3 regions of the Rheinheimera fenheensis genome follow, and region 3 is predicted to be linked to each of the others. Evidence: predicted binding sites of a transcription regulator. Region 3 holds the regulator's gene; each other region holds the start of a gene.

Region 1 (3,282 bases), on a different contig from region 3:
GCGGCGCGAAAGCTCGGCCGGCGCCAGCGCCAGCAACTGCCCTAAGGTAGTAATACCCAACCGTTTTAACTGCTGCTGCGCTGGCAGGCTCAGCTCGCTCGCCACAAGCGGGCTGCGTTTTAGTGCTGCGCTAAGCTCGGTGCTATCGGCACTTAACAGGTTAAGCTGCTGCCGCGCCAGGCATTTGGCGGCCAGTGGTGTAGTGCCACAACTAAACTGATAGCGATAACCCAGCGCCTGCAGTGCCTTATAAAGCACCTGCCAGTAGCCGTTAAGGCCGCGGTAGAGCCTTAACATGGCACAAAGGCGTAAATACAGGCCATCCGGTGGGTCCAGCGCGATATCGGCTGTCAGCTGATATAGCTGCTGCGCCACACTTTGCAGCAACTGCTGTTGCCGATCTACCTGGTACGGCAGCAGCTGCAAATCCGCACAGAGCGCGGCGGCCGTGCCCAGCGACATCCCCAGCCTAATGCCACATGCTGCGGCCTCTGTGTTTAACTGCACCATACGGTGCTGCGCATCGGCTACTGCCAGCGGTACCTTAGCCGGCAGCGGGCTGACACAATCGACCAGCAGCGATGGAAACTGTAAATACAAATACAGCGCCATAGCGGCTAACCTGCAACAGCCGTTAAAACGGTGGCAGCACTACTGTCAGCTAAGCACAGCACCGGCCAGTGCTGCTGCATGCTGATATCGATGACCTCGCCAGCCCAGCCGCCTTTACGTTTTAGCACCTTAGCGCTAAGGCCTTGCGCTTTGGCAGTTAACGCCAGACTTAAATTTACCGGCAGGCTTAAATACTGCGCCGGTTTTCGCAGCACAATTAAACTGGCGGCGCCCTGCTCTGCCGCCAGTTGTAAACGCCGCGCCTGCGCCAGGTTTAGCTGCGGCTGCCACAATAGTACCGAAGCGCAGCAACCACTGTGCAGGCATTGCTCGGCAGTCCACAACATGTCTTTGTTATTGGTCGGGGCAATAATCAGTAAAGCGCTTAAATCAATACCGGCAGCGGCGAGCATATCAGCACAAGGCTCGGCCGGCGGCGCAATCAGCACCAACAAACGGCCACTAGCCTGCTGCTGCTTTAAATAAGGTAGCATTAAACGCAGCTCGCCAATACCTGCAGCCGTTTGCAGCTCTATTAAGCCAGAGGCCGGAAAGCCACCACCTAAGCGGGCGTCCAGCTCAGCAAAGCCGGAGCTTAACGCCTGATAAGCGGCTTGTTGATTATTGCCCTGCCATAACAGCTGGCGCCGGGTTAATTGCGCGATAATTGCTGACATACACCACCAAATTACTGTATACAAATACAGTATATAACATGACTAGCAGGATGCAAGTGGTGCAGCACAGCATGTAATTAAGCCGGCATTAAGCCTGGTATGTTAAAAACGGTGAAAACAAACGGAGTAAATGATGATGAAAACCTTCATTCCCCTGGTATGTGTTTTAGCCGTGAGTGTGAGTTTTGCCGTGCAAGCCAAACCGGATAAAGATAAGCCGTTACCACCGGGCCTGGCCAAAAAGCTGGCCAAAGGTGAACCCTTACCCCCTGGCTGGCAGAAGAAACTGGCACCCGGCCAATTTCTGGCAGAAGACTATTACCGCCGCGCCAGAGTAATTAGCCGCCCTGCTACTGACGGCATTATCACCGTGCAAATTGAAGGCACTATTATCGAACTGTTTGAACACAGTAGAGAAATCGTGCGTATTCTCGATGGCCATCGCTAAGTTTATGTGGCCTCTAATAGTTAAGGCTTAATAAGCTCAGCACTTCATAGTGGCTACTGTGGGCGAACATATCGAACAGTTGTACTTTGACTAACTTGTAATCCGTCAGCTGGGCCAAATCCTGTGCCAGCGTTTGCGCATTACAGCTCGAGTACATTAGCCAGCGTGGTGCCAGCCGCTGAATATCCTGACACAGTGTCGCACCCAGGCCACGCCGTGGCGGGTTAACCAGCAGCAGATCAGGCGCTTTGGCTGCAGCATTGGCAAAGGCATTGGCATCCAGCGCTTGAAAGTTTACCTTGCCAAGCCCCAACTCTGCTGCCGAGCGGCTGGCACTGGTAATGGCATTGGGGGCAATTTCAATGCCGACCAGTTGCTGCGCTGGCGTTGCCACATGCAGGCCAAAACCCCCGACACCACAAAATAAATCCCAAATTTCATTAAAGGTTTGTTCTTGCTGCAGCTCTGTTGCCCACTGTGCGGCGGTCTGGTACAAACTGGCCGCCACCACTGGCTGGGTTTGAAAAAAGCTTTGCGGCGTTAAATACAACGGCACCTGATTTAGCTGCTCGGCCAGCTGATGTTGAGTGCTTAGCACAATTTCTTCATCGCCTTCTAACAGCGCGGCCGGTTTAGGTTGTAGGTTAACCGAGCACACTTCAAGCTCTGGCCACTGCGCCAACAGCCAGGGTAAATGTTTTTCAATCGACGCCAGGCAGTTCTTCGAGCGCAGGACCAAACGCAGCATAAATCGGCCGCTATTCAGGCTTTGGCTAAGCAGAATATATTTTAGCTCGCCGCGGCGGGCATTAATGTCATAAGGTGATAACTTCGCCTTGCGAATAAAGGCTTTACAAAGGCTAAAAGCGGCAGCAAACGCCGCAGGGTACAGCGGGCAATCGGCTAAATCCACGGCCTCGCGCTGTGCATTGATAATGCCCAATATAGGCGCATCACTACTGCCCTGCACCACCATTTTGGCTTTATAACGAAAGCCCTGTTCGGCTGAGGCCACCGGCGGTAACAGCTCAACCTCTGCTGCCGGTTCTAACAAGGCCTTAAGGTGTTGCTGCTTCAGCTGTAGCTGCTCAGCATAGGGTTTATCCAACCAGTGGCAGGACTGACAGCGTTTAGCCGCAAAATGGGCGCAGTACATAGCAGATCCGACATCTTAGAAAAAACACCGCCATTTTAGCGCAGCTGCCGCCTTAGCATAAGCTTTTACTGCACCTGTAAACGCTGCGTAGCAACACCGCCTAAATCGTCCACCACTCGTAGCTGAAACTGACCAGCTTCAGCCGACCAGAGCAGGGTTTCCCCCGGTGTAACTGCGCCGATATACCGCTGGTCGATAAACCAGTGCGCCCGACTTACGCCACCATCAAAGCTGGCGTTTAGCGCAATTTGCCGCTGCTGTGGCGTGTTGCCCAGCTGATAGATCAGATCCGGCTGTGGTGAACGGATCTGCGGCGGCTGACCGGCAAGTTGAAGCAAAGTACACGGCTGCTGATACTCTGGTGCAGTTTGCAGCATAAGGCCAGCCTG
Region 2 (3,282 bases), on a different contig from region 3:
GTATAGTACGCTACTATTTCGTCCTGTTCTCGAATCAGCAAAGCGAGCTCCTTTTGTTTCTCTACCATTCCTGCCATTTGATAGTCCTGATAAGCTTTCTGCTTATTTTTAAGCTCAATTTCTTGCTCTAACGTTTCAAGCTCACGCTCCTTTTCGCGTATCAATTCGTTAATGCGCTGATAATGCCGCATATTGATAGGTTTCCTGGCGTCTGCATTTCGATGTTTGGCAGCTTCACTTTTTCGCTCATGCTCTGGAGATATTTTGGCTACAAGACCTCTTTCTTGTAATAAATCAAAGTTTATAAAGCCATAAATACTTCTTTGGAAGTTTTCACCAATATTGACTAGCTTTGACTGGCTTAGCTGCTTTGTTGAATTGGATTGTTGCATATCTTTATCAAGAAACATTTTGCTGACTTTTTGAGGAATGGTCTCTTTCTGGCGTCCATTACACCAACCATCAATAAAATAGTGAACGTGCATTCGCACTTCATCGACATGCCCGATAATCGCGATTATCGGAAAATCATCAAAATAGTTATGCAACAACTTCTTAATTGAATTGATAAGGTCATCGACTGACAATTCTCCAGATAATTTCGAGAATCCTTCTGATATTGGGTCTTTGAGTGGGAATGTCAGGATCCCTTCTTGTACTATGGTACTTTTTTGGCTTGGGAAGTTAATTTGTCGCCTGGCAGCTTCAAACCTCTCTAATTGTGTAATCAGACGGGCTGCATTGCACGTTGATGGCAGTGCGAGCAATATTTCCTTAAAGCGTTGTGGTGTTATATCTCCGTTAAAGTATTTTCCAAGCGATACCGAAACATCATACCGAGTTTCGGGAGAAACAACCAAACAAGCTTTCTTCAGTGAGTTTTTTGCGGACGCCAATTTTCTGTTTCGCTCATTTGCGTCACCAGGCTTGGCATAATGTCTGACAATAGCATTAACTATCTCAGCGTTCTTGCCATTAAGCGTGATAGCTGAAAAGTCTTCAATGCTCCCAGTAGGCAAATCCAATTTACTTAAAAAGCTTTCACCAAAATAAACCCTATTGGCCGTAACCAACCTCTCATCCCACTTTAGAGCTTCCTCTTTTGCCGAAACGCTTTGTCCGACAACTCTAAAAGAGTGTGCGAGTGAGGACTTTAACGTATTACCTATTTCAGAACCAACATAATTTTTAGTTTTGAACAGCATCTTAATTTTTTTCACCTAACACCTCGTTATGTTTACTGTGGCGTTTCAAACTCTCAATTGAATTGAGAGACCACTGTAAATCAATCCAGTAAAGGTGTAATTGTTGAAATAAGCTGCATTTTGAAAATGAGCTGTTTTGCCGGCAAAGCCAAATCGCGTCTAGAGATTTGCAAAAATTTTTCTGTCAATTCCATATGCCACTCACAGAGTTGAGACGGCATATTCGAATAAATGTAAAACATGTTTATATTTATGAATTCAGCAGTAACACGTAATGGCCGGCACTAAATGCCGACCATGTTGCCCCCCTAAGAGCACGTCATTGATCCAGTACTGGATCAATAATACTAATTAGCCATTTATGCATTGATCGCATTTGAGCATTTAGATAAGCCCCCTCCGATTCATAGCATCATGCTCCCTCATTATTGGACGCTCAAAATGTCTTATTGGCACTCCAAATAAATCAGATATACTGTATATATGCACAGTTTTTGTAGGCAGATATGTCGATAGTATTTATTGGTAACGCCTATGTGAATGGTCGTATGTCCATCCCACTATTTGTCAGCAAAGTAAAAGCGGGTTTCCCATCGCCTGCACAGGATTACGTCGAGCGCACATTAGATTTAAACGAGCTGTGCATCCGTCACCCTAATGCTACCTTCTTCGTTCGGGTAGAAGGCGATTCGATGATAGAAGCCGGTATTTATGACGGTGACGTTTTGGTAGTCGACCGCTCTATTGATGCTGAGCATGGCGATATCGTCGTGGCAGCGGTGGGTGGAGAGTTTACCGTTAAAGAGCTATGCACCCGGCCGTCATTAATGCTGCTACCGCGCAACCCAGCCTATAAACCGATAAGGCCTCGCAACGGCGAAGAGTTGGATATCTTCGGTGTGGTGACAAACGTGATCCGGCAAATGAAGCGCAAATGACTAACCCTGTTTTTGCCCTTGTCGACTGTAATAACTTCTACGCCAGCTGTGAAAAACTGTTTCGGCCTGACCTAACAGACAAACCGGTCGTTGTGTTATCTAATAATGATGGCTGCGTGGTCGCCCGGTCGAAAGAAGCGAAGAAACTCGGAATTAAGATGGGTGTGCCGGTATTTCAGGTGCGTGAGTTAATCCAGAAACATGGTGTAGTAGCATTCTCTTCTAACTATGCCCTTTATGCTGATATGTCGCAGCGGGTAATGAACACTCTGGAAAGCCTTGCCCCAAGGGTGGAGGTGTATTCCATCGACGAATCTTTCCTGGATTTAACCGGCGTTGATTTTAACCAGAGCCTTACAGACTTTGGCATGCAGATACGAAAGGTAGTGCAGAAGTGGACGGGCATTACCGTCTGCGTGGGTATAGCACCAACCAAAACACTGGCAAAAATGGCTAACCATGCAGCCAAAACATGGCCGAAAACAGGTGGCGTTGTCGATATAACTGACAAAGTGCGCCAGCGTAAGTTATTGGCCCTATTGCCGGTAGATGAAGTGTGGGGTATTGGCGGAAAGCTGACTAAACGATTACAGCAGATGGGTATTAATACAGCACTGCAACTTGCTGATGCTGACCCTGAGTATATTCGTCAGCAATTTTCTGTTGTAGTTGAACGCACAGTGCGAGAACTGAACGGTGAAAGCTGTATTGCGCTGGAAGAGATGGCACCGACTAAAAAGCAGATTGTCAGTAGCCGCGCCTTTGGTGAACGCATAACCGATAAGCAGCAAATGCGTGAGGCAATTAGTGAATACGTTAGCCGGGCTTGCAAGAAGCTGCGCCAAGAGCAGCAAACCGCAAAACACTTAAAGGTATTCTTACGTACCAGCCCGTTTAGCGATAAAGATGCGCCCTACAGCGCCAGCAAAAGTATTGAACTCGACACACCAAGTAGCGACACACGAATCTTTCTTGCCCATGCAATGAAACTATTGGATGGCCTATGGCTAAACGGTTACCGCTATGCCAAAGCAGGAGTAATGCTAGCCGACTTCTACGATCCTGGCGTTTATCAGCCCAGCTTGTTTGATGAGCCGTTAGTTGTAAAGGAGTCAGACCAGAAACTGATGCAGCTGATG
Region 3 (3,282 bases):
ACATGATCAGCGCGAACACCAGATACATGGTACCGATATCTTTATGGTTGGTGGTGTAAAGCCAGCGTTTTATGCCGCTGGGTTTGTGGTCATGATGCTCGTGATCATGTTCATGATCTGTCACTACTGCACTCATCCGTTATTCCCCTTTACCTTGTAGCACGGCGTGCACATCAGCCGCCTGCACCAGCTCGCCGGTATTGTTACCCCAGGCATTACGCTCATAGGTAATTACCGCAGCAATTTCTTTTAAGCTCAGCTGCTTGGCATAAGCCTGCATTGCAGTACCGGCTTTGCCGTTCAGAACGATGTCTATATGGCCCGGTATATCATTCAGCGCCATGGCGCTGCCTTTCAGTGCAGGGAAAATGCCGGCTAAGCCCTCGCCATTGGGCTGATGGCAAGCCGCACAATAGGCAATGTAGGTGCGCTCACCGACGCTCATCAGCTCGTCCATGCTCATGTTCATTGCCAATAGCTCCTGCTCCTCCGCTTTGGCCTTGGCAATACGCTCAGCTTCGCCGTTTAACCATTGCTCGTAATCGGCAGGGTTTTTCGCAATCACCACCACTGGCATAAAGGCGTGGTCTTTACCGCACAGCTCAGCACACTGGCCGCGGTAAATACCTGGCTCCTCTACCCGGGTCCAGGCTTCGTTGATAAAGCCGGGGTTGGCATCTTTTTTCACGGCAAAGGCCGGTACCCACCAAGAGTGGATCACGTCATCTGATGTCATTAAAAAGCGCACTTTTTTGCCGGTAGGGATCACTAAAGGCCGGTCTACCTCAAGCAGGTAGTTTTCGCCTTTGGCAAACCTGTTATTGATTTGCTCTTTAGGTGTCGCCAGCAAGGAATAGAACTCGACATCGGTGTTTAAATACTTGTAATGCCATTTCCACTGCGAGCCGGTCACCAGCACAGTGACATCAGCCTCTGTGGTGTCTTCCATTGCAATCAGGGTTTTGGTCGCCGGAATGGCCATGATGATTAAGATAACTACCGGTATCGCCGTCCAGAGTATTTCTACTTTGGTGCTTTCATGGAACTGAGCCGGCTGCACGCCACGTGCTTTTCGGTGCCGTAGAATGGACCAGAACATGGCCCCAAACACCACTGCACCTATAGCGCAACAAATCCAGAATATCGTCATATGCAGGCTATACACCTGCTGGCTGATTTCCGTTACACCTTTGGTCATATTCAAAGGCATATCTGTTGCATTAGCGGTTGCAGCTAAAAGCAAGGCTGGCAGCGACCAACGAAGACAACGCGTTTTCGTCACTGGACTTCTCCTCTGTCATTTTGCAAAGCAAACTGCAGAAACTAAGTACACAGTACTACACGGTTCTTACACACCCACACCGAACCCATGCCTGAAGTTTCATCAGTTTATTATTGTTATTGTAAGTATCGGTTTCGGGGCTAGCGCTGAAACCGGATCTGACCCTGTTGTTATTTTTTAATCAGATTCGGGTTAAGAATTATCCAAATAATGGCGGCTGTAAACCCCTAAATAACAAAAGCGCCGGCAAACCCATGTGGTCATACCAGCGCCTCGAGTGAAATAACTTACTGAGCTTAGTACAATTTATAACCAGCTGCCGTTACGGATAACGCCTACAGCCAAGCCTTCGATAGCAAAATGCTGCGCACGCAGGTCTACTTTTATCACATCAAAATCTTTATTTTCTGGTTGCAGCAATACGGTGGTGCCTTCACGCTGAAACCGCTTCACCGTGACATCTTCATCTACCCGCGCCACAATAACCTGACCGGGTTGCGCCTGATTGGTTTTATGCACCGCCAGCAAGTCACCGTCTAAAATACCAATGTCCTGCATGCTCATACCCTGCACCCGCAATAAAAAGTCAGCATGCGGCTTAAACAAATTAGCATCAACCTGGTAATAGTCCTGCACATGCTCGGTCGCCAATATTGGCTGGCCAGCCGCCACCTTACCAATTAACGGTAAACCTAATTGCTCTGGCTCATCATTATCCACCAACCGGATGCCTCTGGAGGTGCCCGGCATCATTTCAATTACGCCTTTTTTCGCCAGTGCTTTTAAATGCTCTTCTGCCGCATTCGCCGACTTAAAGCCCAGCTGCTGGGCTATTTCAGCCCGTGTTGGCGGCATTCCGGTGTCTTGTTGATAGTCTTTAATCAGTTGCAGGATCTCGGCCTGCCGCGGTGTTAGTGGTCTCATAGTGCTGGTTACCTGTACAGTGAATACTGTGAGTATATACAGGCGTGTAACAAATGCAAGTTTCAGTCAGCGCGGGCAATTTTCCAGGCCACGCCATCGTGTTATGCTATGCCACTTTGTTCGTTGAGGAAGAAAGGCAATGTTTCGGCCGGTAAAGTTGTTTGCAGCCTTATTAAAATGGCCATTGTGGCCGCTGCTGAAGTACAAGATAGTACCGGAGCAACCGGTAACTGAGCTGGCATTAGAGCAAGCTAAACCCTTGTTCTATATTTGCACTACAGAATCAGCTGCCGATTTCGCCGCCATGCGGCGTATATGCGAAAAGCTCGGCTTGCCTGATCCGGCAGATAACGTCATGCTGGACGGTAAAGCCCATCCACGCACTTTATTTCTCGAAAAGCCCCACACCCTTTTGCTGCCGCGCGGCAAAACCACGGCTTTGGCGCAAGGCCAGGCGTTGTTGCAGGCCCACCTGGCTAACCCGCAGCTGGACGCCCAGCTAATGCCGGTAGCCTTGTTATGGGGCCGGGCGCCGGGTAAAGAAAACAGTATTAAATGGCTATTAGGCGAAGCCCATGCGCCTAATTGGCTGGCAAAGCTGTTGATCGTATTGATCTCTGGTCGCCATACGCTGGTGCGGTTTAGCCGGCCAGTCTCGTTAAAAATGATGGCAGCGCAGTTTGGCGCTGGCGAAAGCACTGCACATAAACTACTGCGCATGTCGCGCTTTCACTTTTACCGCCAGCGCCTGGCTGCAACCGGGCCGAAACTGGTTAACCGTGCCCAGTTGTTTAATGCACTGTTAGGTGCACCAGCGCTGAAAAAAGCCATTGAAGATGAAGCCAAAGCCAAGCGGATTTCAGTAAAGGCCGCCCGGCAAGAGGCACGTAAGTTGCTGCTGGAAATTGCTGCTGACTATCGCTCGTCAACCTTGCGGGTTGGCGACAGAGTACTGCGCTGGTTATGGAACAAGCTGTATAAAGGTATCAAGGTCAACAACGCCGACATGCTGCGCGACCTGGCACAAAAAGGCCATGAGATCGTGTATGTGCCCTGCCATCGCAGCCATATGGATT

What was found. The regulator LexA, encoded in region 3, represses DNA repair genes until DNA is damaged. The targets are predictions, from matches to a motif close to TACTGTNNATATNNACAGTA.
Region 1: the regulator LexA is predicted to act here: its motif matches at 1,302-1,321, upstream of imuA (translesion DNA synthesis-associated protein ImuA).
Region 2: the regulator LexA is predicted to act here: its motif matches at 1,679-1,698, upstream of umuD (translesion error-prone DNA polymerase V autoproteolytic subunit).

What each region holds. Positions count from the first base shown of each region.
Region 1 is NZ_JBDPJM010000003.1:300,386-303,667, reverse strand. It holds gene ABGI61_RS06930 (Y-family DNA polymerase) at 1-612, opposite strand, end outside; gene imuA (translesion DNA synthesis-associated protein ImuA) at 618-1,289, opposite strand; gene ABGI61_RS06920 (hypothetical protein) at 1,423-1,737, shown strand; gene rlmC (23S rRNA (uracil(747)-C(5))-methyltransferase RlmC) at 1,751-2,893, opposite strand; gene pbpC (penicillin-binding protein 1C) at 2,959-3,282, opposite strand, start outside.
Region 2 is NZ_JBDPJM010000004.1:183,790-187,071, forward strand. It holds gene ABGI61_RS08210 (hypothetical protein) at 1-1,220, opposite strand, end outside; gene umuD (translesion error-prone DNA polymerase V autoproteolytic subunit) at 1,712-2,143, shown strand; gene umuC (translesion error-prone DNA polymerase V subunit UmuC) at 2,140-3,282, shown strand, end outside.
Region 3 is NZ_JBDPJM010000001.1:495,561-498,842, forward strand. It holds gene ctaD (cytochrome c oxidase subunit I) at 1-136, opposite strand, end outside; gene coxB (cytochrome c oxidase subunit II) at 140-1,282, opposite strand; gene lexA (transcriptional repressor LexA) at 1,589-2,206, opposite strand; gene plsB (glycerol-3-phosphate 1-O-acyltransferase PlsB) at 2,346-3,282, shown strand, end outside.